DNA from 4 places in the Bacillus atrophaeus genome. Region 1 is predicted to be linked to each of the others. Evidence: riboswitches for the same ligand, from Rfam matches in the RefSeq annotation. Region 1 holds a riboswitch; each other region holds the start of a gene.
What was found. A riboswitch is a leader RNA that binds a small molecule or an ion and turns the genes downstream of it on or off. The one in region 1 is predicted to bind S-adenosylmethionine.

Region 1 (8,012 bases):
AGAATAAAGGCGGGCATGTGAAAGGTGTAAATGAACTTGTAGAGGTACAGCATAAACTCGTTATCATTAATAAAAGAACGGAGAATATGGCCAAAAACAACAAGGAATATCAGCAAAAATTTTGCATTATCAAAATAACTGTCACGCGATTTGTTCATAGCATCACCTTCTCTTCAAATCATTCACTAAAAGATTATTCCCTGTTGGTATTCATTTTAAAATAAAACCTCAAAAATGATCTCGGAAATCGGGTGATTGTTAGAACGATGTAAAACGGAGGTAAGGATCGTTTAAAATGTCTTCAGAATGTAATCCCGCTGAAATTTTCTGAAATTTATAGGGCAAATGAAGGAAGATGGGACATCTTGTAGAAATATTGGAGGATAGGTTTTGAAGAAGGAGTGTACAATGAATGGCTGAAACTCTTGATTTGGAAACAAGTTTACAGCTTCAAAATCAGCTGAAGCAGCTTCAGGAAGAAAATGACCGTCTGAAAAAGGAATTGAATCAGCATCAAGTGATTGTAAATAACACGCTGGATGCTATTTTTATATGTAATAAAGAAATGAAAATTGTTCAGGCAAATGAGGCGGCGGCCAGGATGCTGCAAGTCAAACCGGAAGAATTAAAAGCACGTTCGGTGCTAGACTTTTTGTTCGCCATTCCAGAAGAAGAGCTTGTCATTGCGATTAAGAAATTTTTTAATAAAGGATTTTTGTGGAAAGAGGTCCCGATCAGGCTGGACAGCGGAGCGACAAAGTATATCGAATTTCTTGCGAAAAAGGAAAGTGGAGAAGATTCCTTTTTTGTAGTTATGCGGGACATCTCATCTAAAAAGATTTTAGAGCGGGAATTCTCTATGAATGAACAGTTATTTAAGGATTTGTTCGACAGAGCTGTTGACGGGATTGTGCTCTTTGACAGAGAAGGCTGTTTCATAGACGCGAATCTGTCATTTTGCAAGAGTTTCGAAATTGGCCAAAACGAGCTGTCTCATTTATCTTTCGGAGAATTTATAGATAAAACAAACGAAAAAGACTTTCAGAGCATTTGGGAAACGATCCACAGGAAAGGCAAAGCGAAAGGAGAGCTTCCAGTCAGACTCCGTTCAGGCGGCCAAAAGCTGTTTGAATTCACAATTACCTCTAATATCATCAACGGCTTTTACATGTCAATTATGAGAGACATTACCGAGAAACGCTCCATGGAAATACAGCTGTTTAAAAGCGAAGAGCGGTTCAGAGAAATTTTCGAAAATGCGATGGACGCTATTCTCATTTGGTCGGACGACGGAAGAATTGTGAAGGCGAACCAATCGGCGTGCAAAATTTTTGAACTGCCGATGAATCAGCTTGTTCAAAGAAAACTGTGTGACTTTCTCGTTGTTTCGCATCAAAAATACCGGTGCACGAAAAAGAAATATGAAAAATTCGGGGAGATTAGAGATGAGCTGCTCTTTCAAATGGGGAACGGGCAGTTTAAAGAGCTGGAGTTCACTTCAAAACGAACGATATTGGAAGGCCAGCATTTAACGATTTTTAGAAATGTAAGCGATCGAAAAAGGATGGAGAAAGAACTTAGAGAAAGCGAATTGAAATTCAGAAAAGTCTTTAACGGCTCGATGGACGGAAACGTGTTATTTGATAACAAATATCGCATTATTGATGCCAATCCGTTAGCGAGCGATATTTTAGGCCTGTCCCATGAAGAGATCAAAAAGCACAGTCTGCTGGATATCATTTCTGCCTATGATATTGAAAATCTGACTTCTTCAGCCAGGCAGATTAATCTTGAAGAAATGGATAATGAAATTCCCTTTTTGTTAAGCGGCAAGGAAAATCGGAAATTGGAATTCTCTTTTAAACGCCATATTATTCAAAATATGAATCTTGCTATTTTTAAAGATGTCACCGAGCGTAAGGAGCTTGAAGAACGGCTTCGAAAATCCGACACTTTGCATGTAGTGGGAGAGCTTGCCGCCGGCATCGCCCATGAAATCAGAAATCCGATGACCGCGCTCAAAGGCTTTATCCAGCTTCTGCAGGGGAGTGTTGAAGGTGATTATGCCCTTTACTTTAATGTCATCACCTCGGAATTAAAGCGGATTGAATCCATCATCACAGAATTTCTAATATTAGCGAAGCCGCAGGCGATCATGTATGAAGAAAAAAATGTGACCGACATCATGCAGGATACAATGGACCTTCTCCACGCCCAAGCCAATCTCAGCAATGTTCAAATGCATCTGGATCTGATCGAAACCATTCCTCCGATCTATTGTGAGCCCAATCAGCTGAAACAAGTATTTATCAATATTTTAAAAAACGCCATTGAAGTTATGCCTAAGGGAGGCAATGTATATGTGAAAATTCAGCCGTCCGGCCCGGATCATATTCTCATCTCCCTGCAAGATGAAGGCATCGGAATAACAGAGGATAAATTAAAACGGCTTGGAGAGCCTTTTTATACAACAAAAGAACGGGGCACTGGACTCGGACTTATGGTAAGCTATAAAATTATTGAAGAACACCAAGGAAAAATAACGGTAGAAAGTGAAGAGGGCAGAGGAACCGTATTTCATTTAACGCTGCCGCTCCGCCAGCATAATGAGGAAAGAGGGAACGACGAATGAGCTGCTATGAGATAACAGAAACCCCTTTGGGGGAAGTTGCCATTGTGGAGGAAGAAAGCAAAATTACGCGTTTACTGCTCAGTGAAGAGGATTTTCTGAAATGGAAAGAAGCGGCTCCCATGGCGGAAAAACAGGAGACACCTATTTTAAAAGAGGCAAAGCAGCAGTTGCGGGAGTATTTTGCCGGTGATAGAAAAACATTCTCACTGCCGCTGGCCCAAAAGGGAACGTTTTTTCAGCAAAAAGTGTGGCAGGCGCTCGACACGATCCCGTACGGCGAGTCCAGAAGCTATGCCGATATCGCGGCCGCAGTCGGCAGTCCTAAAGCTGTTCGCGCAGTCGGACAAGCCAACAAGAGAAACGCATTGCCGATATTTGTGCCGTGCCATAGAGTCATTGGGAAGAATAGGGCGTTAACCGGTTATGCGGGCAGCAGAACAAATGTAAAGGCAGTATTGCTTCGCATAGAGCAAATCCCCTATAAAGAAAAATAAAACATATGGCACGTTCCAATTTTTTCACTTGAGACATATAATTTTACAAAGTTAAAAAAGTTGGTCTGGTGAAAAAGGAGGACAATGAGTAATGAAGCTGAGCCGCCCAGATAAAATCGCCGGGTTTGCAGAGCTGTTTGTAAAATTACATGTATTATCAAGCTCCCAAAAGAACGAAATCATAAAGCTGACAAAGCAAAAAAACCGCTGACTCTGCCCGAATGTGAGCAAAGCCGTTGCGGTTTTTTAGTTTACATGGGATTCTGCAAATAATTGTTCGATTTCTTCTGCATAACAGCCCGTCAGGATTCCCTTTTCGGTAATAATGCCTGAGATAAGGCTGTGGGGTGTAATATCAAAAGCCGGATTGAACACATGAACATCAGCCGGAGCGGTCCGAACGCCGGAGATCTGTCTCACTTCTTCAGGATCTCTTTCTTCAATCGGAATATCGTCGCCGCTTTCGACTTGCAAGTCAAACGTTGATAAAGGAGCCGCCACAAAAAACGGAATTTGAAAGGCTTGAGCTAAAATGGCAAGGCCGTATGTGCCGATTTTGTTCGCTGTGTCTCCATTTTTTGCGATTCGGTCTGCCCCGACGATGACGGCGGAAATATGTTTTTCTTTCATGGTGTGAGCCGCCATGCTGTCCGTGATCAGCGTGACATCAATGCCGCCCTGCATCAGCTCCCATGCAGTGAGCCGGGACCCTTGGAGGACCGGCCTTGTTTCACAGGCGTAAATATGAAGTCCGAGATCCTTTTGTTTAGCCAGATAAAAAGGGGCAAGTGCCGTTCCATACCGGCTCGTAGCAATCGAACCGGCATTGCAGATTGTCATAATCTGATCGCCTTTTTTAAAAAGCTGCAGCGCGTTTTGGCCAATCATCCGGCACGTTTCTTCATCTTCAACCTGAATCTGTATGGCTTCATGGACAAGGTTTGTTTTTGCTTCGTTTACCGATGTTGCATACTGAATAGAACGGCTGAGCCTTTCAAGCGCCCAAAACAGGTTAACGGCTGTCGGTCTTGAGCTGTTTAAATAATCCTTGATCGGAGCAAGCTTCTGGCGGAATTCAGAAACATCTGCCGCTTCTATATCTTTAGCAGCAAGAGCGAGTCCGAACGCAGCGGTAATTCCGATTGCCGGAGCGCCTCTCACCTTCAATGTGACAATAGCGTTAAAAACATCCTCTTTCGTTGTCAGTTCAAGATATTCAGTGACATCGGGAAGCTTTTGCTGGTTTAAAATATGAATATATGTTTCTTTCCATTCTACTGAACGGGGACCTGTAAATTGAGTGCTCATCATTCATCATTCCTTTAGATGTTGCTTAAATTGTTTAAGAACATCGGTAATTGTTTTCAGCTGCTCGCGTTTTTCAACAAGCACCGCGCCGATTTCTAGTGCAAGCCTTTTTCTTTCAATTCGTTTATCAAATGGCACGATGGTGTCAAGATCTGCAACGTGCGCCAGCCCGATTGTGCGGCGGATCAGCTCACAACCGGCAAAGCCGACAGCATCTGAAAAAATGTGTGCCAAGGTGTCTTCAAGATATCCGTCTATTTTCGAGTATGCTTCAAGGCTGTCTTTTTTCCACGCCTCACTGAATGTTTGCTTGAATGTATCCCATACGATATTTACATGTTCATACAGAGGCTCTCTTGCTTCTACTTCGCGGCCGAGTGCGTTTAATAAGAGATTTGCGATGAATTGTCCGACATCAAAGCCGATTGGTCCATAAAACGCAAACTCAGGATCAATCACCTTTGTTTCTTCTTGGCTTGCAAAAATACTTCCTGTATGAAGATCACCGTGAATCAAGCTTTCCGCCGACGTTAAAAATAATTGTTTCAGCTTCGCCGCTTCTATTTTTAAACTATTGTTTTGCCACAGTTCCTCTGCATAGGGGCGAAGTTCTTCTTCAAAATCATTTGTGTCGTTGTCAAAGAAAGGATCTGTAAACACGAGTCTTTCAGTTATGTCGCAAAGCTCAGGGTTCGTAAATTGTTTTACCAGCTGTTTCTTTACTTGCGGTTTAAGCGCGTAATTAGAGGAGTAGAAAAGAGTTTTCCCTAAAAATTCTCCCATGTGTGCCGACAGACTCGGAAAATTCTTCCCTTCTAGTAATCCTTTTCTGGCGATCTGCAGATGAGACAGGTCTTCCATGACGGTAACCGCCATGGCTGTGTCAGAATAATAGACTCTGGGCACAAGATGAGGCACATGTTCTCCTTGGCGGATCAGCGCGCTGCTTTCAATTCTCGCCCGGTCGATCGTTAACGGCCAGCTTTCGCCGACTACTTTTGCATAAGGGACGGCTTGCTTAATAATCAGTCCTCTTTCCTTTTCTTGATCATACACGTGAAAAACATAATTTAAATTTCCGTCGCCGATTTCTTGGCAAGTCAATGTGCTTTTACTTGGAAATAAGCCGAGCTTAACCGCCAATGCAACAGCGGAGCTTTCATTTAACGTTTCATACAATGGTGTTGTGGTTGCTGCCATGATTATTTACCCTCCAATATGAATAGCTGTTTATGTAATGCGGGGGGATGGCCAATAAAAAAAGCCTCCTTCTCTGGAGAGAAGGAGGCTAACAGACACGTTTCGCCTCTCTTATCTCTCAGATAAATCTGATGGAATTAGCACCGTGCCTTAATGAGACTAACGTCTCGGCGCAAAATCTGTGCGCCCCATTTCACAATGGCATTACGGTCGGTTGCTGTTGGGGTCAAAAGGCCAATCCCTCGCCCAACTCTCGATAAGAGAAAATATTCACTTGTCTTGCAATTCGAATTAATCAGTTGATGAAAATGTTAACAGGTGCTTCGTTTATTTGTCAACAACTTTTGTTGTGCAATATTAATATAAATCTTTTCGAAGGTCTGCGAAAACGGGAATCTGTTTCCGTACGGCTTCACTTTCTTCTATATCAACCTCTGCCCGTACAGCACCTTCTTCCTTAGAGCCCTCTGCTAAAATACGGCCCCACGGATCAATAATCAGGCTGTGGCCGGCAAACTCATTGTCGGGGTTTGACCCGGTGCAGTTGCAGGCCGCGATAAAGCATTGGTTTTCAATCGCTCTGGCAATAAGAAGGCTTTTCCAATGGTCGAGGCGGGGCAGAGGCCATTCCGCTGAAATAAACAACAGGTTTGCGCCCTTTGTCGTATGCTTTCTAATCCATTCTGGAAAACGGATATCGTAGCAAATCAGTCCCGAGCTTTTGACGCCGTCAAGTTCAAAATAACCATCAGCCGAGCCGGCCGATAAATAAAGGTGTTCATCCATCAGCTGGAACAGATGGGCTTTGCTGTACTCTTTAACGATCTTTCCTTCTTTATCCGCAATGTACATCGTATTATAGATATGGCCGCCTTTTCTGACGGCGACAGAACCGGCGACTAGGTGGACACCATGCGTTTTTGCGGTCTTTTTCAGCCAGCTTTGAGCAGCGAGACCGTCATCATCCGCTAACAGGTCAAGGTTTGTCAGATCGTAGCCGGTCGTCCACAATTCAGGAAGAACGAGAACATCGGCGTGTTTACTTTCTTTTTCGATTAAAGATTCAGCTTTTTTTATATTTTCTGAAGGATTACCGTATGCAATATCAAATTGAAGACAGGATATGGTCCATTTCACCTCTGCAGCACCTCCAAGTTTCCCTTTACTTTTTATATATAACCATATATGATGATGGACTATCATTTCAAGAAATTTTTTTAGAAGGTGAAAACAGATGAAATTTGAACATTCTCACGTGTTAACACAGCTTCCCGAACAGTTTTTTGCTTCTTTAGTCAAAAAGGTGAACAAAAAACTGCAAGAAGGGCACGACGTCATCAATTTAGGGCAGGGAAATCCTGATCAGCCGACACCGGATCATATTGTCGAAGAAATGAAAAACGCGATCGCAGACCCAGAGAACCACAAATACTCATCATTCCGCGGCTCCTATCATTTAAAAAAAGCAGCAGCGGCATTTTATCAAAGAGAATACGGAGTGAAAGCAGATCCGGAAAGTGAAATTGCCATTTTATTCGGCGGAAAAGCGGGGCTTGTCGAGCTTCCGCAATGTTTATTAAACCCAGGGGACACCATTTTAGTTCCCGATCCGGGCTATCCAGATTATTGGTCGGGGGTTGCGCTTGCTAAAGCCGAAATGGAAATGATGCCGCTTATAGAGGAGAGGGGGTTCCTGCCTGATTACAGCCGCCTTTCCTCTGACGTAAAGGAAAAAGCTAAGCTGATGTATTTGAATTATCCGAATAATCCGACAGGAGCCGTTGCTACTTCGGATTTCTTTGAAGAAACGGTCAGCTTGGCTAAAGAAAACGGCATCTGTGTCGTTCATGATTTCGCATACGGCGCAGTTGGCTTTGACGGGCACAAGCCATTAAGCTTTTTACAAACTGAAGGGGCAAAGGACATTGGCATAGAAATCTATACATTGTCTAAAACGTATAATATGGCGGGCTGGCGCGTCGGATTTGCCGTCGGTAATGCATCTGTGATTGAAGCCATTAACCTTTATCAGGACCATATGTTTGTCAGTCTGTTCAAGGCGACACAGCAAGCGGCAGCGGCGGCTCTCTTATCAGACCAAACGTGTGTGGCTGAACAAAACGCCATGTATGAGAGCAGACGGCAGGCGTGGATTACAGCCTGCCGGGAGATCGGATGGGATGTCACGGCTCCGGCGGGATCATTTTTCGCCTGGCTTCCGGTGCCAGACGGCTATACCTCCCAGGAATTCTCGGATTTGCTGCTTGAGAAAGCCAATGTTGCCGTTGCCTCTGGAAATGGGTTTGGAGAATATGGAGAGGGCTATATTCGAGTCGGTTTATTAACGAGCGAGGAACGTCTTAAAGAAGCGGCCTCCC
Region 2 (8,012 bases), 1.7 Mb from region 1:
ATAGCCTGAAGATCTCCACATTTCTATTAACCATTTATATCGTCCGTGGTATTCGCTTGCCCCGTGGATGATAACAATTGAACCCACAGGTCTGTCTGCTTTCCAGGTCCACATGCAGTTCACCTCTTACGAAATTTAAATAGAGAAAGAAGGATGAGATTCATGATCTACCCTTATATGCAATATAAGCCGGATATTCACCCTACTGCTTTTATTGCGGATAACGCGACAATCACCGGTGACGTTGTAATCGGAGAACAATCTGGCATATGGTTCTCTGCGGTCATTCGGGGAGACGTGGCGCCGACTCGGATCGGAAAACGCGTGAATATCCAAGACTTAAGCTGCCTTCACCAAAGCCCGAACCGCCCGCTGCTTATAGAAGATGACGCCACAATCGGCCATCAGGTTACATTACACAGCGCAATTATCAGAAAGAATGCCTTAATCGGCATGGGTTCCATTATTCTTGACGGTGCTGAAATCGGTGAAGGCGCATTTATCGGAGCGGGCAGCCTCGTCCCGCCGGGCAAAACCATTCCGCCGGGCCATCTCGCATTCGGACGCCCAGCTAAAGTCATTCGCCCTTTAACAGACGAAGACAGAGAAGACATGGAAAGAATCCGGTCAGAATATGTAGCCAAAGGCCAGTACTATAAAAACCTTCAGCAAAAATGACTTTGTTTTACTTTAACATTTTTCGAAACATTATATAAGTAAAAACCATTGAAACCCCAAACCCGAGCTGACTTTTGGGGTTTTTAAGTAAATCCTAAACAATCTCTTACATCAGTCATTAAGGCTATCATTGCATAAGGTTGTGTTCAGTATCCCAGCCTGAGGGGAGCCGCTTACCTGTTTGCTTCAGAACTTTTCGTTCCCTCAGGCTATTTTTCGCTCAATATCCCTTGCACCTTATTCTTTCCTGTTCTCTGATTTCTATTAATTCATCCACAGGTGCGCCTCACCATTTTTTACAGATGATTTTAACGTCCATATAAAAAAGGCTTTCGACGAATCGAAAACCTTTTAAGCATAAACATACTGCGGCTATTCACTGATTTATGCATTCATTGCGATTAAACGCTTCCATTATTGACTGATCTGCTGTTCTCCCGACGACGTTTTCACAGCGTTCTTTTTATGAAACCCTTTTTTGAAATACACTGCAACCAAAATCAAAAACCAGATCGGACCGATAATAACGGCAACTCTGGTGTCCGGGTTATAAGCCATAAGAATAATGACGAACGCCAAAAAAGCTAATGACACATATGAAGTGAACGGATATAACGGCATCTTGTACTTTAAGCGTTTTTGTTCACTCGGCTGTAAATTTTTACGATACTTAAGCTGAGACAGCAAAATGATTCCCCATGTCCAAATCGCTCCGAATGTGGCTATGCTCGTGACCCATGTAAATACCTTTGCGGGCACTACGTAATTTAACACAACGCCGATTAATAACGCACCTGCGGAAGCCAAAACGGCCTTACCCGGAACCCCGCCTTTTGTCAAAGTTCCATAAGCTTTCGGCGCTTCATTTTGTTCAGCCAGGTTAAAGAGCATGCGCCCCGTGCTGAAAATCCCGCTGTTGCAAGAAGACAGCGCTGCCGTCAAAACAACAAAGTTAATGATGCCCGCGGCCGAAGGAATGCCGACTTTTTCAAAAGTAAGAACAAACGGGCTTCCTTGTGAACCGATTTCCTGCCAAGGGTAAATAGACATAATGACAAATAATGCACCAACATAAAAAATAAGAATCCGCCAAAATACTGTATCAATCGCTTTTGCTAACGATTTTTCCGGATTTTTCACCTCTCCGGCAGTCACACCAATCATTTCAATTCCTAAGTAAGCGAACATCACCATTTGGAGTGACAGCAAAACCCCTTTTATGCCGTTTGGGAAAAATCCGCCATTGTTCCACAGATTGCTGATGCCTGTCGCGACTCCTCCGTTCCCGACTCCGGCGATAATCATTAATAAACCAACAACAATCATCGATAAGATTGCTACAATTTTAATAAGAGCAAACCAAAATTCCAGCTCTCCATATGCTTTTACGGCTAGGAAGTTGACAGCCGTCATTATCATCAGCGCTGCCAATGCCCATATCCAGCTTGGAACATCCGGATACCAATATTTCATATAGATGCCGACTGCTGTAATCTCAGCCATACACGTTACCACCCATAAAAACCAATAATTCCAGCCGGTCAAATATCCCGCGAGAGGGCCCAAATAGTCACGTGCGTATCTGCTGAAAGAACCTGCCACCGGCTTTTGAATCGCCATTTCGCCAAGTGCCCTCATAATAAAAAACATAACAAGACCGCTGCAAGCATAAGCTACCAGAATTCCGGGTCCGGCTAACTTAATAGCAGAAGCAGAGCCAAGGAATAAACCTACCCCAATCGCTGCCCCTAATGACATCAAAGATATATGTCTTTGTTCTAATCCCCGATGCAATTGTTTTTCTTGCGCCTTTCTTTGCATAACCCTCTCCCCTAACACTATTCGATTTTAATCTAGTAACGCTTCTTTTGCTGCGTATCATAGTGGGATTCATCCGGCCTTTTCCTCCGAAAACAGTCAAAAATGGCTAGACCTATCTAATCTATTAGTCATTCAATTAACTCTATTATAAACGTTTTGTGAATATTTTTTAACACTTTATGTAAAGCATAGCGGAATACAAGGACTAAGAGGAAGTCGGATGGATGCAGAGTGCAGCAGGTATAACAAAAAGGCTTCCGACGAATCGGAAGCCTTTTAATTATACAAAAATAACTTCTTTGGGCTGATGGTTCAGTTCTTCAGGCACTAATCGTTTTTCAACATTAATGCTGTGCCAGATCATGAAGATCAGCACTGTCCAGATTTTACGGCTGTTATCCGCTTTATCCGCACAATGGTCTTCAAGAAGCTGAAGGACATAATCCTTTTTAATATAAGCGTCTGTTTCACTTTCCCGAATAATATTTCGGATCCACTCATTCATTTCATTTTTCAGCCAATGGCGGATCGGCACTGGGAAACCGAGCTTTTTGCGGTTCAGCACGTGATCAGGAACAACGCCCTCTGCCGCTTTGCGAAGCAGATATTTCGTTGTGCCGTTTTTCGTTTTTAATTCATCCGGAATTTTTGAGGCCACATCGAATACGACCTTGTCCAAGAACGGTACACGCAGTTCTAATGAATTGGCCATTGTCATTTTATCCGCTTTTAACAGAATATCGCCGCGCATCCATGTATGAATGTCTACATACTGCATCTTGTTAATGTCACTGTATGAGCTGCTTTCTGTAAAGTACGGCTTCGTCACATCGCGGTAAGAAAGCTGCGGATTATAATGTTTGAGAAGCTGTTTTTTCACAGGTTCTTCAAAGATTTTCGCGTTTCCGATATAGCGGTCCTGAAGCGGCGTACATCCTCTGATCAGCAGGCTTTTGCCTCGCATTCCTTCGGGCATGACAGAAGCTACATACAAAAGCATCTTTTTCAGACCGGACGGGATGCGTTCAAACGGTTTAAGAGAAAGCGGTTCGCGGTAAATATTGTATCCGCCGAACAGTTCGTCAGCCCCTTCGCCCGATAACGCGACTGTTACTTGTTTTTTCGCTTCTTTTGCGACGAAATACAATGGAATCGCAGCCGGATCAGCAAGCGGATCATCAAAATGCCAGACAATTTTCGGCAGTTCGTTCATATATTCTTCCGGAGAAATAACGGTGCTGAAGTTTTCTATGCCAAGTGCAGCTGCCGTTTCCTTCGCAACATCAACCTCACTGAACCCCTGCTGTTCAAATCCGACAGAAAATGTTTTCAAGTTCGGATGAAATTCTTTAGCAACGGATACAATAAAGGAAGAATCAATCCCTCCTGAAAGGAAAGAACCGACTGGCACGTCACTTCTCATATGAACCTTAACAGAATCAAAAATCGCGTCTCTTACTTCCTTGACAAGCTTATCTTCATCTGAAGATTGAACAGGCTTGAAATGCGCTTTGAAATACGTTTTAAAGGTGATATCGCCTTCCGGGCGAATCGTAAACTGCTGTCCAGGCTCTACCTTTTTCACATTCACGTCCAGCGTGCCAGGTTCAGGAACAAATTGGAACGACATGTACTGCTGAAGTGCCTCAGTATCCAGTTGAATATGGCTTTCAGCAGCCATTAAGCTTTTTCTCTCTGAGGCAAAATAAACCTGATCATTGATCGTTGTGTAATATAACGGCTTAATGCCAAATGGGTCTCTTGCGCCGTACAAGACATGATCATTTTTATTCCAAATCAGAAAAGAAAACATTCCGCGTAATTTTGAAGCGGCTTCTTCTTTATAATGACGGTATGTCGCAAGAAGGACCTCTGTGTCTGAATCTGTGTTGAATTGGTATCCTTTTGATTCAAGCTCTTCTCTCAGTTCAATATAGTTATAGATTTCTCCGTTAAAGATAATCCAATATGTTTCATCTTCATATGATAAAGGCTGCCCGCCGTTTTCTACATCAATAATGCTGAGCCGTCTGAATCCGAATCCGACATGCTCATCATGGTAATACCCATCACTATCAGGACCGCGGTGAACGATCATCTGATTCATCTGTTTGATAAGTTCTTCTTGATCTGCGGTTTGAGTTAATGGATGCTTGTTAAAAACTCCAACAAATCCACACATATTATTGCCTCCATATTATTATTTTCATGATGAAATCCCTCTTTATAGACGCACCGGATATTAAATCGTTTCACTGTTATGTAAAAAAATAAACCTGGGCCTAATGAAAAAAGGGAAAGCCGCTTATAAGTAAGCGGCTATATAATTATTCTGCTAAAGCCTCTTTGCGAAGCTGGTCAGCCTTATCTGTACGCTCCCACGGAAGGTCAACATCATGACGTCCGAAGTGACCGTAAGCAGCCGTTTGTTTATAGATCGGACGGCGCAGATCAAGCATTTTGATAATGCCGGCCGGGCGCAGATCAAAGTTATTGCGTACAACTTCAATCAGCTTTTCTTCAGAAGCTTTTCCTGAATCAAAAGTATTAATGGATATGGAAACCGGCTGCGCAACACCGATAGCGTAAGCAAGCTGCACTTCGCAAGAATCCGCAAGACCCGCTGCCACAATGTTTTTCGCTACATATCTAGCTGCGTATGCCGCTGAACGGTCTACCTTCGTTGCGTCCTTACCTGAGAACGCGCCGCCGCCGTGGCGTGCATAGCCGCCGTACGTGTCAACGATGATTTTACGTCCTGTAAGACCGGCATCTCCTTGAGGTCCGCCGATTACAAAACGTCCTGTCGGGTTAATGAAGTATTTTGTTTCTTCATCAATTAATTCCTCAGGAACGACAGGATTAATGACGTGCTCCTTAAGATTGCGCTGAATTTGCTCAAGCGAAATTTCAGGGTGATGCTGTGTTGAAATAACAATCGCGTCAATACGGACCGGCTTATTGTTCTCATCATATTCCACAGTTACTTGAGTTTTTCCGTCCGGACGAAGGTAAGGAAGAATATCTTCTTTGCGTACTTCGCTCAAGCGGCGCGCTAATTTATGCGCCAATGAAATCGGAAGCGGCATAAGCTCTTTAGTCTCGTTGCACGCATAACCGAACATTAAGCCTTGGTCTCCTGCACCGATCGCTTCGATTTCAGCATCGCTCATTGTGCCTTCACGGGCTTCAAGCGCCTGATCCACACCCATCGCGATGTCGGCGGACTGCTCGTCAATAGACGTTAAAACAGCGCATGTTTCAGCGTCAAATCCGTATTTCGCGCGCGTATAACCAATTTCTTTGATCGTTTCACGCACCGTTTTTGGGATATCAACATACGTGGATGTTGTGATTTCTCCGCTGACAAGCACTAAACCTGTTGTAACGGACGTTTCACAAGCAACACGCGCATTAGGGTCATGTTTTAAAATTTCATCTAAAATGCTGTCCGAAATCTGGTCACAGATTTTATCCGGATGCCCCTCCGTAACAGATTCTGATGTAAATAAACGACGATTTTTACTCATGATTTGCTTCCTCCTGGCAAAAGACCTCCCGATAGGCCTTTTATATATGATACGGAACTCGCTCCCTCTTATACAATGTCATACTTTATATTAGAGAATGTTAATTGGCATATTTATGAAATAAAAAAACCTTTTCCACTTGAGGAAAGGGTTGGTTGTGTGTGCCTTTCACTCTTATCGCTCAAGGAATAAATAACCTTGCAACAGGTTAGCACCTTGGTTGTCCCACATGTGTTTCCACATGCTTTTTAAAGAGAAACCGGTTGCTGGGCTTCATTGGGCCTGTCCCTCCGCCAGCTCGGGATAAGAGTATCCGCTCAATAAAATATCTTATCTTATAAGTGTTTATGGTGTCAACAAGAAACAGGAATTAGCAGACTTTATTTCAAAAGTGCGTTTCAAAAACACACACAAAAAAACATCAAATAGTATAGACTATTGGTATTAATGTGTTATACTATTTTACAAATGGCAAGACACAATAAAAGATAAAGGAAGGTTTCTATGAACTCAGTTGATTTAACCGCCGATTTGCAGCTCTTATTAACAAGTCCGAACGTGCAGCATAATTTATCCGTTCCGCAGCTCACCGAAAAAGTAATTGCCCGAAATGAAGGCACATTAACATCGACAGGCGCCGTGAGGGCCACAACCGGCGCTTATACCGGGCGTTCTCCTAAGGATAAATTCATCGTACAGGAACAAAGCACGAAGGATAAGATTGATTGGGGTTCTGTGAACCAGCCGATATCAGAAGAAGCATTTGACCGGCTGTACACAAAGGTCGTCAACTACCTGAAAGAAAGAGATGAATTGTTCGTCTTCGAAGGTTTTGCAGGCGCAGATGAAAAATACAGGCTGCCGATCACTGTCGTAAATGAATTTGCATGGCACAATTTATTTGCCAGACAGCTTTTTATCAGACCGGAAACAAATGATAAAAAAACCGCTGAACAGCCGTTCACCATTCTTTCCGCGCCTCATTTTAAAGCAGACCCGGAAACGGACGGCACACATTCTGAAACATTTATCATCGTTTCATTTGAAAAACGAACCATTCTAATCGGCGGGACAGAATATGCCGGTGAAATGAAAAAATCCATTTTCTCAATTATGAATTACCTTCTGCCTGAACGGAATATATTGCCGATGCATTGTTCAGCCAACGTGGGCCGGGAAGGAGACGTCGCTCTTTTCTTCGGTCTGTCAGGCACCGGAAAAACAACATTATCCGCAAGTTCAGACCGCAAGCTGATCGGCGATGATGAGCACGGCTGGTCCCATACGGGCGTCTTTAATATAGAAGGCGGCTGCTACGCCAAGTGTATTCATTTAAGCGAGGAGAAGGAACCCCAGATTTTCAACGCGATTCGTTTCGGATCAGTGCTTGAAAATGTCGTCATAGATGATCAGACGCGTGAGGCAAACTACGATGATTCTTTTTATACGGAAAACACTCGTGCCGCTTACCCGATTGATATGATTGACAACATCGTGTCACCAAGCATTGCCGGTCACCCGTCTGCCATTGTTTTTCTGACGGCCGACGCATTCGGCGTACTCCCGCCAATCAGCAAACTGACAAAGGAACAGGCGATGTACCATTTCTTAAGCGGCTATACAAGTAAGCTGGCCGGAACCGAACGGGGCGTCACTTCACCAGAGACCACGTTCTCCACATGCTTTGGCTCACCGTTCTTGCCGCTGCCTGCCCATGTATACGCTGAAATGCTTGGGAAGAAGATTGATGAACACGGCGTGCAGGTTTACCTTGTCAACACAGGCTGGACTGGCGGAGGTTACGGCGTCGGAGAACGCATGAAGCTTTCTTACACACGTGCAATGGTCAGAGCCGCAATTGAAGGCGAATTGGAGAATGCAGAGATGAAGACGGATACTGTCTTTGGTCTTCATAGTCCGGTTCATGTGCCAGGCGTTCCTGATGACGTCCTTCAGCCGGAAAAAACATGGAAAAACAAAGAA
Region 3 (8,012 bases), 150 kb from region 1:
ACATAGGCCCTATCATTAGGGCCTTATGTTATGCAAACAGCTTTGTCCATATTACTTTTCCAACTAAACGTTTATTTAATTTGAGTGATTATACATATAGAAAGATTAAAAAGATCTATATTTAATCATTTGCAAATGGGGAATGCCGGCATCGAGAAATTCCTCTTTCGATGAGACCTTGTATCCCTGTTTTTCATAAAACGGCACTGCCTGAGTCTGTGCGTTTAAAATAAAACCGGACACGCCGCGGGCTTCTGCCGCTTTTTCCAGCGCCTGCATAATGATGACTCCGACGCCCGAAGAGCGGTGGCTTTTTAATACGCAAATCCGCTCTAATTTGCCGAGCCCTTCTTTAAGCCGCCATCTTCCGGCGCCGACCGGCTGATCTCCATCATACACCACGATATGCTCTGATTCGTTTTCGAGCTCATCAATTTCTTCTTCAACTGGTACGTTTTGTTCTTTGACAAAGACTTCTTTTCTTACATAAAATGCATCTTTCATTTGTTCTTCATTTTTTGCGATAACTGCTTCCAAGTCTCTTATTCTCCTCCGCCTAACAAAAATGTTTCATATACAGTCCATGATCCGTTTTCTAACTGGTACATTAAGTGAAAGCGGTCGATTACTTCTTCATGGGATACTTCCTGCATTTTTAACTGCCCCAGCACGTCGGAATGCTCATCGTCTGAAAGGTCTTGGGCGACTGTTACATGCGGGACAAAGCTGTATTCCGGTTCTGCGGCTAAAACACCACTGTATAATTGTTCATTCAGCTCTTTTAATTCGTCTGTCGGCTCAGCTTTAATATAAATCACGTTATTCACAGGAGCAAAAGAGCTGTATTTTGTTAATTTTAAAACAATCGGGTGTGATTCCTTTGCAATTTGTCTTAATTGCGACACCATCTGAGATGCTTCTTGCTCAGAAGATTCAAACGGGGGTCTGAGTGTTAGGTGAGGCGGGATAAGTGCATAGCTTGGGTCATAGCGCTTTCTGTAAGAGTTTGCAAGATCCTGCAGTTTTTTTGATGGAAATAAAACAATTCCGTATTTCATGATATTACCTCCCTGAATTGTTTGATCATAATGAGTATAGCAAGCGATTGGATGACTTACAGCATTTTTTTCAGCGCCGGAGTAATTAACGGCTGCCAGTAGGTCCATTTATGATCTCCGTCAAACGTATCATAATAATATTCCGACTGTTTTTGTTCAATTAGCTGTTTGAGCTCCAAATTCGGTGCTGTAAAATCTAAGATTTGTCCGTCTGTTGTATGGACGTCTGTTTCCTTTTCGCCGATTTGATGATAAATAGAGATATTCTTCATATCATCTGACCGGCTGACAGCCTCCAGTACATGATGGTCAACGTATGGCGATTGCATAATCACGTTGCCGAACATATTCGGGTAATCAAGAGCTGTCATTAAGGAAACAGTGGCTCCGAGAGAATCACCGATCAGCGTTCGGCCGTATCCAACCTCGTACGTAGGATATTCGCTGTCAGCATAAGGGATCAGTTCATTTGCGATAAACCGCTTATAGCTTGCAAATTTAGAGCCTTCCGGATGATACATTTCCCTGCGTTCTTTGACGTTCTTATAAGGAACGCCGATGATGATGCTGCGGTCAATCTCTCTTTTTGAGAGAAGATCTTCCACCTGACGGCCGATTCTGCCCAGCCTAAAATAATCATGACCGTCCTGGGCTATAATAAGGTGATACTTATAAAGAGGGGAGTAGACTGACGGCAAATAGACCAGTATTGTCATTTCCCCGCCAAGCTCTTCTGAAAAAAGCTTCTTTTCATGAATTACTCCGGTTTTTGGTGCCACAATAAATTCCTCCAGGCCATCTAAAGTCTTCACATATGTTATGTATCCTTTATTGTACCACGAATTGTTAGAAATTTCTCTCTTTAGAACATCTTCTGTGAGTGTTTGCAGCCGATTCACCAGTAGATCTAAAAAACTGTTGAAATATAAAATGAATTACGCTAATATAAAACAATCAGAAAATTTAGAGACATTCTTATCGTGAGAGGTGGAGGGACTGGCCCTTTGAAACCTCAGCAACCGGTTTGCTTTGCCAAGAAAGGCGAAGTGCCAAGGTGCTAAATCCAGCAAGCGATTTTTGTGCTTGGAAGATAAGAGGAAGTGTAAAACCCCTTCTTCTTATGAAGCAAGGGGTTTTTTATTTTGAAAAGGGATGGTGTTTGTTCTATGTCAGAGCATATTGAAACGAAATTAGCCCAAATCGGAAACCGCAGCGAAGAAACGACGGGAACTGTAAACCCGCCGATTTATTTATCAACGGCCTACCGTCACAAAGGCATCGGCGAATCGACCGGATTTGATTATGTCCGGACGAAAAATCCGACACGCCAGCTTGTCGAAGATGCGATCGCAAGCCTAGAGAACGGCGCAAGAGGGTTTGCTTTCAGTTCAGGCATGGCCGCCATCCAAACGATTATGGCCTTATTCAAAAGCGGTGATGAACTGATTGTCTCCTCAGACTTGTACGGCGGCACATACCGTCTGTTTGAAAATGAATGGAGAAAATACGGATTGAGCTTCCTTTACGATGATTTCACAGACGAAGACTGTTTACGCTCAAAAATAACGAAAAACACAAAAGCGGTGTTCGTGGAAACGCCGACAAATCCGCTGATGCAGGAAGCTGATATCGAAAACATCGCCCGGATTACCAATGAGTTAGGCTTGCTTCTCATTGTGGACAATACATTTTACACGCCGATTTTGCAGCGTCCCTTGGAACTTGGGGCAGATATTATCATTCACAGTGCGACGAAGTATTTGGGCGGGCATAATGATTTGCTTGCCGGTCTTGTCGTCGTGAAAGATGAGGAGCTTGGTGAGGAAATGTTTCAGCACCAAAATGCGATTGGCGCCGTTCTTCCGCCATTTGATTCCTGGCTTTTAATGAGGGGAATGAAGACGTTGGGCCTCAGAATGCGCCAGCACCAAGAGAATGCGCAGGAGCTTGCGGCATTTTTGGAAGAGCAAGATGAAATCGCCGATGTGCTGTATCCGGGCAAAGGCGGTATGCTGTCATTCCGTTTGCAGAAAGAAGAATGGGTGAATCCGTTTTTAAAAGCCTTGCAGACGATTTGTTTTGCGGAAAGCCTTGGCGGGGTAGAAAGCTTTATTACATATCCCGCGACCCAAACCCATATGGATATTCCGGAAGACATCCGAATCGCAAACGGCGTCTGCAATCGTTTGCTTCGCTTTTCAGTCGGTATTGAGCACGCCGAAGATTTAAAACAAGACTTAAAACAGGCGCTACGTCAGGTCAAAGAGGGAGCTGTTTCATTTGAGTAATCATAATTGGACGCTGGAAACCCAGCTCGTCCACAATCCATTTAAAACAGACGGAGCAACAGGGGCAGTCAGTGTGCCGATCCAGCATGCCTCAACTTTTCACCAATCATCGTTTGAAGAGTTTGGCGCATTTGATTACAGCCGCTCAGGCACGCCGACTAGAACGGCTCTGGAGGAAACGATTGCGGCTTTAGAAGGCGGAACGAGAGGGTTTGCCTTCAGTTCGGGGATGGCCGCCATTTCAACGGCTTTCTTGCTGCTTTCACAGGGTGACCATGTATTAGTGACAGAAGATGTGTATGGCGGAACATTCCGTATGGTGACAGAGGTTTTGACCCGCTTTGGGATTGAGCATACCTTTGTCGATATGACCGATGTAAATGAAATCGCCCGGAACATTCAGCCAAATACTAAAGTCATTTACATGGAAACCCCATCAAACCCTACGCTTGGTATTACTGACATTAAAGCAGTCGTCAAGCTGGCGAAGGAGAATGGCTGTCTGACATACTTGGATAACACGTTTATGACACCGGCATTGCAGAGACCGCTTGATCTCGGGGTAGACATCGTGCTTCACAGCGCCACAAAGTTTTTGAGCGGACACAGCGATGTTTTATCCGGGCTTGCGGCTGTTAAAGATAAAGAACTGGGGCGCGAACTGTATAAACTGCAAAACGCATTCGGCGCTGTCCTTGGTGTGCAAGATTGCTGGCTCGTACTGCGCGGTTTAAAAACATTGCAGGTCCGGTTAGAAAAAGCAAGCCAGACGGCACTGCGTCTTGCGGAATATTTCCAGCAGCATCCGGCCGTAAAACGTGTGTATTACCCAGGGCTGTCTGATCATGCGGGCGCCGCTATCCATAAAAGCCAATCAAGCGGAGCGGGCGCCGTACTTTCATTTGAGCTTGAAAGCAAAGAGGCCGTCAAAAAATTGGTGGAAAACGTATCACTCCCGGTCTTTGCTGTCAGTCTCGGCGCAGTGGAATCCATTTTGTCATACCCGGCGACGATGTCCCATGCGGCGATGCCTAAGGAAGAACGTGAAAAACGCGGCATCACTGACGGATTATTGCGGCTCAGTGTGGGAGTCGAAAATGCAGATGATTTAGAACGCGATTTCGAACAAGCGCTGAAAGAAATAGTGCCTGTAGCTGCGCGGTAAAAAAGAAGCCGGGGACACTCGGCTTCTTTCTATAATGATATCCTTGGTCTTTTTTCAGTTTTTGCCTATATTGTTCGATTCTCTTCCTTTGTCCTTCGATCGTATAAAAATCGCAAGCGGAGTCATTGAAAACAGTTCAAAGAAATCTCGATTCTCGCTTTGTAACTTCAGGTTTCCTTCAGCATCGTCTATCGGTAAGGGCCTTATATAAATGGTATTTTCTTTTATCATGCCATGATCTCTTCGTTATCTCTATCGCATTAGTTTTTTATCATTCTAAGAAAATCTCAGAAATCCTTCTTATAAAAAGGAAGAAAACCAATTTCCCATAAAAGTACCGACATAGTTGCCGATTAAGTAGCCAAGCGTTCCGACCAGCATAATCGGCGCGACAAGCTCCCGCCATCCCTTTGCTATCGCCATTGCCGCAGCTGTCGTCGGCCCGCCTACTGTGGCGTTCACGGCAAGCAGAATTTCCTCAAGGCGGACGCGGAACAGTTTTCCGACAAGGAGAGAAACGATTAAATTGCTGATCGCAATGAGGAACACAAATAATAGAATAAGCGGCGCATTGGTCACAATTAAACGGAGGTCGGCAGGAATACCTATCACCACAAAAAACAAATAAATGAAATAGGTTCCCAGCTCCTGAGACCCATTGAGCTTTTCAAAAAAGCGAGGGAAAAGAAAAATCACAAGGACGGTCAAAGTCGTAAGTACAAGATACTGATCGCCAAACGTCCCGGTCAAAAGGGGATGAGAAAAAACACTCTTAAAAAAACCAGCAATCTTAACGCTCACTGCGACAAGCGCAAAAGCAGCGCCCATATTAAACGCAATATCCTTTAAGGAAATACTTTTCCGTTTCCAATAGCTTTCCGCACTATTTTCTCCGTTTCCTTCCGCCTTTACTTTGTCTTCAAACGGCATATCATAATGTATTTGAAACCACTTCAGAGCGGGAATGCTGATTAATATAAAAAACAGCAACGCCATCATGAAATTGTCAGCCACCACAGTCGCCGAAACATATTCACCCGGCGTCTCAAACTTCGCAGCCATCGCCGCAAAATTAATTCCTCCGCCGATATAAGAAGCGCTGATCATACCGCCGATTTTATCAAGAAAAGGAATATGATTTTTCAAAAGAAAAAAAGCCGCAATGCTGCCAAGCACCGTTCCCCCCGCGCTTACCAGAAAGATAAACAGCAAACGCCTGCTTTCGCTAAAAATCTGACGCACATTGATCTGAAACAGCAAAAGAGGAATCGCAAGCGGCACAACATATGCCCACACCGAATCATACACAGGGGATTCAACAGGGAGCACCCCGATATTCGTAAATAACATCGCCCCGACAAGCGCCAATATTGCTCCGGAAATAGCAGAAGCCCATTTAAAGCGCTGTTCGAAATAGATACTAACCGCGGCCCACACCGCGATAAATCCCCACAGCACCCAAACATCGTCAGAAGAAATAAAAGAATTCACTCAACCACCCCTATTTATTTGAAAATTAAAATAATTATAAGTGTGAAAAGACAGCAGAGCAAGAGAAGATAAAGTTTTTATAAAAAAGATGTTGACGGAAAGCACATTAGCACATATAATAGAACTTGTCAGTAAGACAACCAACATACCCAGCAACACATACATACCATGATTCCGTAGCTCAGCTGGGAGAGCGCTACCTTGACAGGGTAGAGGTCGCTGGTTCGAGCCCAGTCGGAATCATAGCTTAAACTCTTGCGTAGCAAGGGTTTTTTTTACTTTTTGTATTTAGTGATTTTATATCTTTCATCGACTTGGGGACGAAACTGTTTTTTGAGCTGATTTTGAAGCGAAAAATCAACTCTGTTTCTGTCCTAGGTTTCTAGGATCGAAATGATTAAAGTGTTTTACTGTACTGTTTTCGAGTTTCTCGGAAACATGGTCATAAATATTACTAGTTGTTCGAGCGCTGGCATGTCCAATTCGTCTTTGAATAGCCTTTCCTAATGAATTTTTTTGACTGAATTTTACCATGGTGAAAAGAAGCATGATCAATAACATGGTTTTTTTAACATAAATGATTCTTTAGAATTGAGTCTAAATAGCTGCATGCGAAATAGCCGCAAAATGATTGCGGTTTTTTTTCGTTTGCGATTATTGTAGGAAAAGTTATAATATTACAAAAATATACATTAGAGGGAGGGATATGTATGGATCAAGTTTTACCGTCGTCTCAAGTAGGGGTCAAAATCAATGAATGGTATAAAATGATTCGGCAATTCAGTGTTCCTGATGCAGAGATTTTAAAGGCGGAAGTGGAGCAAGAAATAGAGGAGATGGAAGAGGATCAGGATTTACTTGTTTATTATTCGCTGATGTGTTTCCGTCATCAATTGATGTTAGACTCATTAGAGCCAGAAGACAGATATCGGGATCGTCCCACAATAGAAGAACTACTAGAAAAAATAGAAAAACCGCAAAAAAGACTTACAGGCCTTTTAAAATATTACTCATTATTTTTCCGGGGGATGTATGAATTTGATCATAAAGAATATGTTGAAGCGATAAGTTATTATCGTAAAGCTGAGAGAGAATTGACTGCTGCTTCAGATGAAATGGAACAAGCTGAATTTCATTACAAAATAGCGGATGCCTATTATCAAATTGATCAGCATTTTGTTTCCCTGAATCATTTGAAAAAAGCTAAGCATTTGTTTCAAAAGAATCAGTTATATAATGTGAAAGTGATTGGATGCAATATGATGTTTGGAGCTAATATGTACGATATGTACCGGCTGACAGAGGCAGAATCATATTACCGGGAAGCTTTAAGCGTCGCTGAGGGAATGAATGAGAAAAAAGCAAAAAGGATCATTGGAGTGATCTTTCATAATTTAGGCTTAGTTTATTTTAGGGCCCAAAACCTAAGTGCAGCTGAAGAGCACTTCAAAAAAGCAATAGACATGAAAGAACATCTTGATACAGTGTATGGTGTTAGGTCATTATATATGATGGCAAATGTACTTTACCAAAGCAACAAACCGAAGGAAGCACGTTTCTTTTATGAAACAGCTTTAAATCGGGCTGAAGATTCTAATGAAGAAGAATACATGGCGAAATTAAAGATCATTAATTCATTATATGAAGAATATAATGAAACAGAAGTATATCGAAGCTTAGACTATTTGGAAAAGAAACGGCTGTGGTCTGACTTTGCAGAATTAACAGAAAAATTAGGCGACTTTCATTATGAGCAAAGAAATTATGCAGAGGGAAGAAGCTTCTTAAAGAGAACTATACATGCCCAAACACAAATACTTAAGGTTACGGAGGCTATATAATGAAGAAATTTTTAATCAGCTCCGCTTTAATTGGTATTCTTTTTACAGGTTTATTAAATGTGGAAAAGGCGTATGCTGCTATGAATGATTCTGAAACTTTCTATGTAGCCGAAAAAGCTATTAATATCTAAGTGAGTATTACCCTTTTAAACCCCATCTTTTTAAGGTG
Region 4 (8,012 bases), 230 kb from region 1:
CATGTGGCGGGTGTGGATCGCGTCAATCACCCTCGTTGTCACATAAAGTGTAACAAGGGTATATAAAGCTTTCTCCCAACCTTGCAATAATCCTGCCGTCAGAATGATAATCCCGTTCAGAATAAAGAAATACGTGCCGATAGGTTTATCCTTCCACTTTGCGAGCACCATGGCGATGATATCTAGTCCGCCTGTCGACCCGCCGTATTTTAATGTAATACCGATTCCGACTGCGGAAATGACACCGCCAAATACCGCATTCAACAGGATATCATGTGACAGCCTGGTTTCCGGAAGCACACCCATAAAAACGGTTGTCATAGCGACGCTCAAAATGCTGTAAACCGTAAACGATTTTCCGACTTTCAGCCATCCTAAAATGCCGACCGGAATATTTAAGAGGAACAGCAAAATCCCTGTCGAAATATAAAAAGGGGCGTATTGGTCGACGACGCTTGATAACAGCTGGGCGACACCGGTAAAGCCGCTGGCATACACATCAGCGGGAATCAAAAATAAATTCAGCCCTGCCGCATTAAGTAAAGCGCCGATCACAACAATGATTATTTTTTTTGTCAGTTCTAGTACCATGGCTTTGTTCCTCCGCTTATTCATATTATTATCTTTTCCCTTAAATCAAATATTTGAACACGAATTTGGCAAATTAATATGATATAGTTGGCTTACCTCTTACTTTTTAGAGCGATATTGGAAAGAAGGGATATTTATATGAAAGTTCATCTCATCGCCGACAGCGCGGCTGATTTGCCCCGTTCTTTTTTCGAGGCGAACGACATTGGCTTTATACCTCTCAGAGTTTCTCTTGATGACAAAGAATATGAAGATGCGGTAACGATTCAGGCGAATGAAGTATTGGAGGCAATGAAAAACGGGAAAGCTCCCAAGACCTCCCAAGCGTCACCGCAGACGATTAAAAACACGTTTCTGCAATTCGCCGAAACAGGAGAACCTGCGCTCTATGTCGCTTTCTCCTCTGGGCTCTCCGGCACTTATCAGACCGCTGTGATGATGGCAAATGAAGTAAAGGAAGAATATCCTGATTTTGATTTGCGGATCATTGATTCCAAATGCGCTTCATTAGGATACGGTCTTGCAGTGCGATACGCGCAAGAGCTCTGTGTCGACGGAAATACAATACAAGAAATTGAAACGTCTGTAAAGGACTTTTGCGCTCATCTTGAGCATATTTTCACTGTGGATGATTTAACTTATCTTGCAAGAGGCGGCAGAATTTCCAAAGCCTCCGCTTTTGTAGGCGGGCTTTTAAATATTAAACCGCTTCTGCACATGGAGGACGGGAAACTTATTCCGTTAGAAAAAATCAGAGGCAAAAAAAAGCTGTTAAAGCGGATCATTGAAGTAATGGCCGAACGCGGAGACAATTGGAGCGGGCAGACAGTCGGCATCAGCTACGCCGATAACGAAGACACCGCGCTTGAAATGAAACAGCTGATTGAAGACGCCTTTCATCCGAAAGAGATTATCATGCATACGATCGGATCGGCCGTAGGCTCCCATTCCGGTCCGGGAACGCTGGCGATTTTTTTCTCAAGTAAATCATAAACAACAAAACCGGTAAGCTTTATGATAAGGACTGCCGGTTTTTTACTTTTCTCTTATATGCATGCAGGACCGAAGCAGATTGCTTTGAACCTTCACCGTACAAATATTGGCCGCCTCGATAGCTGCTTGTTTCCTCATACTAAGAATCTGGGATGCTGTTACATAAAAACTTAACGCCCGATAATAAATTTGCTCTTAGGCTTCGCTCCCAACATTCAGCGTATAAACATCCTCCTATTAGGCTGCCGCTATTCTACTAATTTCTTATTCACGTAAATAATGACGCCGGCCCCATATGCCAAAATGAGCGGCGGGATCAGCTGCTCCTGTCCGGGAAATGCGATAAAGCTGTTCAGCAGAATAAATAAACCGGAATTCAAGAAAAAGCAGCCTGCAATTCTTGCCAGCCTATCCTTGTCACGGATACGCGCCTCATTAAAACCGGCCAGTATCCAAGTTTGTTTTTTTATTCCTACATAATAGGCTATCCAAAAGAAAAGAAGCGAAATGATCGTTAACAGATAATTGATGCTTAAATCCATGTTACGGCCTCCCCGTGTTACTTAAAATTCAAAAAAGAAAAAAAACGGCACAGCTACAACACCAACTAAACCGCTGCCAGATTTGCTATAACGATGATCTCTTTTTGAGATTTCATTTTGTTTTTTCTGACAGAAATAGACGATTGTCCCGTTGTTCCTCACGCCCAATAACGCTTCAGCAAACTCCTTCGGCTGCGAAAATTCCTCAGAAATCACATTTGGGAGTTTCTCGGCCTTTGTTTTGTCATTCTTCACAAATACGCGACCCTCATTTCCCCGATTGCATTCTCTCTTTCTACATCAGACATATTCTTCAGCTCTGTATATAGTTCCTCTGCATAACGCTCTATGTTCTGCTGTTTTTTCATGAGGTTAGTAAAGCATGGAGCGTTTCGCGGAGTATTCCCCAAATCCTGTCCGGACTCCTCGGCACTTGGAGACCATACTCAATTGGATATATTCACCGCAAAAAAAGCAGGCTTGCTCTCTGGCAGCCTGCTCTCTACTTTATTGCTTTTCATATGTCCAGCCGTTTTCCTGATAGACCTTGTTATTCTTCATCAAGTGTCCGAGCGCCCGTTTAAAGGCGGCCTTGCTCATCTGAAAGCGTTGGCGGATATCTTCCGGGTCGCTCTTGTCTCCGTATGGCATGGCGCCGTTTCTCGTTCTCATATAAGTAAGGATTTGCTCGGCGTCTACTGACAACGCATCCTGTTTCCGCGGGAGAAGCGACATGTTCACCGACCCGTCATCCTTCACTTCAATCACCCGTCCTGTGATTCTTGATCCGAGTCTCGGCTCTTCTTTTCTTTCAGAAGGGTGAATGAAGGCGCGAATGCCGTCGTCTGTGATCAGGAAAGAACCGGAAGCGATAAGCCTGTACACCGTTCCTGTCAGCTCTTTATTCATCATATCTTCTGACGCTTCAGTAAACAGCTCGCTGATGATGTCCTCCGGCGCGGGTTTTGCAAACATGCGTCCGCGGTTTGTCACTTTCAGCATACAATACAGCTTGTCCCCTCTTTGCGGCCACACGGATTCGTACGGAGGAAGATGCTCTGTTGCGACAAGCGCGTCCTTAGATAAGCCGACATCGACGAACACGCCCATATCGTCTACTGCATCCACTACATCTACCCATCCATATTGCTCGGCGCTGATGACCGGTATTTTCATCGTTGCCGCAAGCCTTTCCTGCTGGTCAACGTAGATGAATACCTCTACTTCGTCTCTTTCTTCTATATCCTCTGTCACTTCACTGTTATGTAAGAGAACCGTGTCTTCTCCGTCGGTTAAAAAGTAACCGAAATCTGTTTGGTGATCTATACTCAAGGTTAATTGCTGCCCTGGTCTCATGCTATCGTCCTTCCTATTCCGCTTATGTTTTTGGCGGATGTTGTTCCTTATTTTTTTCCAATCATCCCAAATTGATTCTTTGTTCTGTTGGAAGTTTCTCTTTATTCTACTATAATCAACACATAAGTTAAATGTTATGGAGGTTTTCATATGGCAAAAGAAAGTTCTTTTGATATTGTGTCCAAGGTTGAATTCCCGGAAGTCCAAAACGCAATTCAGATTGCATTGAAGGAAATCGGCACCCGCTATGACTTCAAAGGCAGTAAAAGCGACATTACGTTAGAAAAAGAGGATCTCGTTCTGGTTTCCGATGATGAATTCAAAATGAGCCAGCTTAAGGATGTGCTCACAGGCAAACTCATTAAAAGAAATGTTCCGACCAAAAACATCGAATATTCAAAAATCGAGAATGCCTCCGGCGGCACTGTGAGACAGCGCGCGAAGCTAGTTCAAGGGATCGATAAAGAGAACGCCAAAAAAATCAACACGATCATTAAAAACTCAGGTCTGAAAGTGAAATCCCAAGTCCAGGATGATCAGGTACGGGTGACCGGAAAAAGCAAGGACGATCTTCAGCAGATTATGTCTGCCGTCCGCGGTGCTGACCTGCCGATTGACGTTCAATTTATAAATTTCCGATAAATTTTACATTTGCTATTGATTATTGTCTATATTTTCGGTAAATTTGGAGAAAGGAAAATTCCTCATCTCTTTTTGGGGAATTCCGGATTTCATTTGCTCAATTAAAAACTGAATCATTGTTCTTATCAAGAGAAGCTGAGGGACTGGCCCGAAGAAGCTTCAGCAACCGGTGTAATGATTGCATTCGCAGTCATGACCAAGGTGCTAAATCCAGCAAGCTTGAACAGCTTGGAAGATAAGAAGATAGACAAATCTTTTATAAAGTCTTCTTCTTAAGAGGACTTTTTTTAATTCTCTTTTTTCCTTGCTGAATGTTATGAAGGAGGCAGACAATGGGACTTTTAGAAGATTTGAAACATCAGGTATTAATCGGAGACGGCGCTATGGGGACGCTTCTTTATTCATATGGCATTGACAGATGCTTTGAAGAATTGAATGTGTCAAAGCCGGAGGAAATCAAACGAATTCATGAAGCGTATGTTCAGGCGGGCGCACATATTATTCAAACCAATACATACGGGGCCAACTATATCAAATTATCCCGGCACGGACTTGAAGATGAAACCAAAAAAATCAATAAAGAAGCCGTCAAAATCGCGCGTGCCTCGTCTGGCGGAGCGTATGTGCTCGGAACGATGGGCGGCATCCGCACCTTTAACAAAAATGCGTACAGCCTTGAGGAAATTAAAAGAAGCTTTCGGGAACAGCTTTATCTTTTGCTGCACGAAGAGCCGGACGGACTCCTTTTGGAAACCTATTATGATCTTGAAGAAGCACAGGAAGTCTTAAAAATTGCCAGAAAGGAAACGGATTTGCCGATCGTACTGAATGTCTCGATGCATGAACAAGGGGTGCTTCAAGACGGAACGCCTCTATCGGAAGCTCTTCGATCGCTTGTCGGTCTTGGTGCTGATGTGACGGGCATTAACTGCCGGCTCGGCCCTTATCATATGATTGAAGCGCTCACCGAGGTGCCGATTTTTGATGATGCGTTTTTATCCGTTTATCCTAACAGCTCCCTGCCATCCCTAGAAGAAGGACGGCTTGTGTATGAAACAGATGATACGTATTTCCAAAACAGCGCCATTGAATTCCGAAAACAAGGCGCACGGATTATTGGAGGCTGCTGCGGCACAACCCCGAGCCACATTCGGGCCATGGCAGATGCAGTCGGCGGCCTTGAGCCTATTACGGAAAAAGAAGTGAAAGTCAGAGCGCAGGAAACCATCTCCATTCAGCACGAGCGGACCGAGCCGGGATTAGATGAAATCGCCTCTCAAAAAAGGTCAATAATCGTAGAGCTTGATCCGCCGAAAAAGTTGAACTTTGAGAAATTCCTTTCCGCTGCAAGCGAATTAAAAGAAGCCGGAATAGAGGCGCTGACGCTTGCCGATAACTCACTCGCGACTCCGAGAATCAGCAATGTTGCCTGCGGAGCGCTTTTGAAGCAGCAGATGGATATCAGATCTCTCGTTCATATAACATGCAGAGACCGAAATATTATCGGCTTGCAGTCACATTTAATGGGGCTCGACACTTTAGGCTTAAACGATATTTTGGCGGTTACAGGCGATCCTTCTAAAATCGGTGATTTTCCGGGGGCCACATCTGTTTATGACTTAACATCCTTTGATTTAATCAGGCTGATCAAGCAATTCAATGAAGGGCTTTCCTTATCGGGGAAACCGCTCGGCAGAAAGACCAATTTTTCTGTCGCCGGGGCGTTTAATCCCAACGTCCGCCACCTTGACAAAGCGGTGAAACGGCTTGAGAAAAAAATCGATTGCGGCGCCGATTATTTTATCTCACAGCCAGTCTACTCAGAGCAGCAGCTTGTCGACATCCATAACGAAATCAAGCATCTCAAGACGCCTGTTTACATTGGCATTATGCCGTTAACCAGCAGCCGCAACGCCGAATTTATTCATCATGAAATTCCCGGCATCAAACTGTCGGATTCCATTCGCGAGAAAATGGCGCTTGCCGGTGAAGATAAGCAAAAACAAAAAGCGGAAGGCCTCGCCATCGCCCGCTCTCTTCTCGATACGGCATGTGAGCTGTTTAACGGAGTTTATCTGATCACGCCTTTCCTCCGGTCTGACTTAACGGCGGAGCTTACTTCCTATATTCAGAAAAAAGACGAAAAGCGCGAGAATGTGTTTTTGCACTAAACGTGAAAAGGGCTGCCTGAATAAATCAGGCGGCCCTCCTCTTTATGGATGGCAGGTGATAATATAAAGAGGTGTCTCCCCTTCTCTTCAAACCATTAGTAAAAGGAGGATATCATGATTCTTGTCAATGAAATTTCAGCAGAAGATACTTATGAAATCAGACATATGATCTTGCGTCCGCACCAAACGATAGAACAATGTAAATATGAACGAGACAAAGAGGAAGGCAGCTTTCACCTCGGCGCTTTTTTTGACGGAACGCTGATCAGCGTAGCTTCTTTTTATCGCCAAGATCATCCCTTGATTGAAGCTGGCCCATCCTATCAGATGAGGGGAATGGCGACGCTTGCCGGATACCGCAAGCAGAGAGCCGGAAGCACGCTTGTCACTCGCGCTGAACAGAAGCTTGCCGATATGGGGGCAAAAACGGTATGGTGCAACGCCAGATGCCACGTGCAAGGGTACTACGAAAAGCTTGGCTGGAAGGATACTGGTGATCCATTTGATCTCCCTGGTATCGGACCTCATATTGTAATGTATAAAAAACTCAAGTAAGACGGTGATAATGATGCCAATGAGTGATGCTGCGCTTTCCGTTTTAACAGAAAAAGATGTGCCTGGCCTGTTTGCATTGTGCCGGCACGCAGGCTGGCCGGGTTATGATGAGCGGGAGCTGGAGCTTTTGCTGCAAAACGGACGCCTTTTTGGTTATAAGGACAGCAAAGGAACTCTTCTTTCTTGCTCCGGCATTTTTTCATACGGGGCTTTTGCTTCGCTTGGCCTTGTGATCGTACAAAAAGAATTCAGAGGGGCCGGTCTCGGCAAAAAGATGGTGGAAGCATGCATCGGCGAACTAAACGATACCATTCCGATTATGCTTGTCGCCACCGAGCAAGGCCTGCCGCTTTATCAAAAAGCCGGATTTCAGCAAATCAGTTCCATTTATAAGTATGTGTGTGACCGCTTTTTGCCTCACACAGCGGATTCTGATATAGACATTGCACCTTTTCAGCCAAAGGATTTTCAGGCTTTAACAAAAACAGACCGGGCGGCTTTCGGAACAGGCAGAGAACGCCTGCTTCAGCAGCTCATTTCCGGCTGTTTAGAATGTTCCGTTGTCAAAAACAAAGATGGCAGCATTGTCGGGTACGGACTTTCCCGCCAGACGCCGGACAGCTTGAGAATAGGGCCTTTAATCGCACCTTCCAGAGAATGTGCGGCTCTGTTAATCAATGAGCTTGCGGATGGAAAGCAAGGACGGATTCGAATTGATATTTCCGGAGACTACCGCTGTATCGATCTTGATCTGGCGGCCATGGGGTTTGTACGAGATACTGAATCGCCGCTGATGGTTCTTCAAAAGAGCTCTTTTCCGGAACGAAACGGACACTTAGTCGCCGTTACGTCACAAGGACTCGGCTGATTCAAAATACATGATAAATGCCCGAATACGGTCCATTCCGTATTCGGTTTTTTACATATGACTGAGCGTTAATCTTTTCTGAATAAACCGATACATCAAGGACATTCTAACAAGAAAAGGAGTGAGCCTTGGTGGCACAAACAAAACAACCTAATGTGATGACTATTGTGGCAATCGGTTCTATACCGCTCATTTTAACACTGGGTAATTCCATGTTAATCCCGATCTTACCGCAAATGAAATCCGAACTTCATTTATCTCAATTTCAAGTCAGTCTTGTCATAACGGTTTTTT

Region 2: it holds a riboswitch for S-adenosylmethionine, as region 1 does, so the genes downstream of both, metK (methionine adenosyltransferase) here and mtnK (S-methyl-5-thioribose kinase) in region 1, are expected to answer to the same signal.
Region 3: it holds a riboswitch for S-adenosylmethionine, as region 1 does, so the genes downstream of both, AAHT65_RS13260 (methionine biosynthesis PLP-dependent protein) here and mtnK (S-methyl-5-thioribose kinase) in region 1, are expected to answer to the same signal.
Region 4: it holds a riboswitch for S-adenosylmethionine, as region 1 does, so the genes downstream of both, AAHT65_RS12800 (bifunctional homocysteine S-methyltransferase/methylenetetrahydrofolate reductase) here and mtnK (S-methyl-5-thioribose kinase) in region 1, are expected to answer to the same signal.

Annotation. Positions count from the first base shown of each region.
Region 1 covers NZ_CP154443.1:2,777,275-2,785,286, forward strand. Annotated here, with positions in the region: gene AAHT65_RS14150 (acyltransferase family protein) at 1-158, opposite strand, end outside; gene AAHT65_RS14155 (PAS domain-containing sensor histidine kinase) at 413-2,632, shown strand; gene AAHT65_RS14160 (methylated-DNA--[protein]-cysteine S-methyltransferase) at 2,629-3,126, shown strand; gene AAHT65_RS14165 (hypothetical protein) at 3,218-3,337, shown strand; gene mtnA (S-methyl-5-thioribose-1-phosphate isomerase) at 3,373-4,434, opposite strand; gene mtnK (S-methyl-5-thioribose kinase) at 4,441-5,634, opposite strand; SAM riboswitch class I at 5,743-5,897, opposite strand; gene AAHT65_RS14180 (carbon-nitrogen family hydrolase) at 5,992-6,771, opposite strand; partial or broken gene AAHT65_RS14185 (pyridoxal phosphate-dependent aminotransferase) at 6,869-8,012, shown strand, end outside.
Region 2 covers NZ_CP154443.1:155,471-163,482, forward strand. Annotated here, with positions in the region: gene AAHT65_RS00870 (alpha/beta hydrolase) at 1-114, opposite strand, end outside; gene AAHT65_RS00875 (gamma carbonic anhydrase family protein) at 163-678, shown strand; gene alaP (alanine permease AlaP) at 1,093-2,499, opposite strand; gene asnB (asparagine synthase (glutamine-hydrolyzing)) at 2,780-4,681, opposite strand; gene metK (methionine adenosyltransferase) at 4,827-6,029, opposite strand; SAM riboswitch class I at 6,201-6,339, opposite strand; gene pckA (phosphoenolpyruvate carboxykinase (ATP)) at 6,534-8,012, shown strand, end outside.
Region 3 covers NZ_CP154443.1:2,622,449-2,630,460, forward strand. Annotated here, with positions in the region: gene AAHT65_RS13245 (GNAT family N-acetyltransferase) at 106-537, opposite strand; gene AAHT65_RS13250 (YjcG family protein) at 543-1,058, opposite strand; gene AAHT65_RS13255 (esterase family protein) at 1,115-1,837, opposite strand; SAM riboswitch class I at 2,031-2,155, shown strand; gene AAHT65_RS13260 (methionine biosynthesis PLP-dependent protein) at 2,225-3,346, shown strand; gene metC (cystathionine beta-lyase) at 3,339-4,511, shown strand; partial or broken gene AAHT65_RS13270 (GNAT family N-acetyltransferase) at 4,543-4,742, opposite strand; gene AAHT65_RS13275 (DUF819 family protein) at 4,812-6,002, opposite strand; tRNA gene AAHT65_RS13280 (tRNA-Val) at 6,173-6,245, shown strand; gene AAHT65_RS13285 (Rap family tetratricopeptide repeat protein) at 6,713-7,843, shown strand; gene AAHT65_RS13290 (hypothetical protein) at 7,843-7,974, shown strand.
Region 4 covers NZ_CP154443.1:2,545,317-2,553,328, reverse strand. Annotated here, with positions in the region: gene AAHT65_RS12835 (YitT family protein) at 1-591, opposite strand, end outside; gene AAHT65_RS12830 (DegV family protein) at 730-1,584, shown strand; partial or broken gene AAHT65_RS12825 (M4 family metallopeptidase) at 1,604-1,779, opposite strand; gene AAHT65_RS12820 (DUF3784 domain-containing protein) at 1,833-2,126, opposite strand; gene AAHT65_RS12815 (hypothetical protein) at 2,148-2,381, opposite strand; gene AAHT65_RS12810 (CvfB family protein) at 2,634-3,482, opposite strand; gene AAHT65_RS12805 (YajQ family cyclic di-GMP-binding protein) at 3,633-4,124, shown strand; SAM riboswitch class I at 4,244-4,366, shown strand; gene AAHT65_RS12800 (bifunctional homocysteine S-methyltransferase/methylenetetrahydrofolate reductase) at 4,457-6,295, shown strand; gene AAHT65_RS12795 (GNAT family N-acetyltransferase) at 6,410-6,850, shown strand; gene AAHT65_RS12790 (GNAT family N-acetyltransferase) at 6,864-7,718, shown strand; gene AAHT65_RS12785 (MFS transporter) at 7,877-8,012, shown strand, end outside.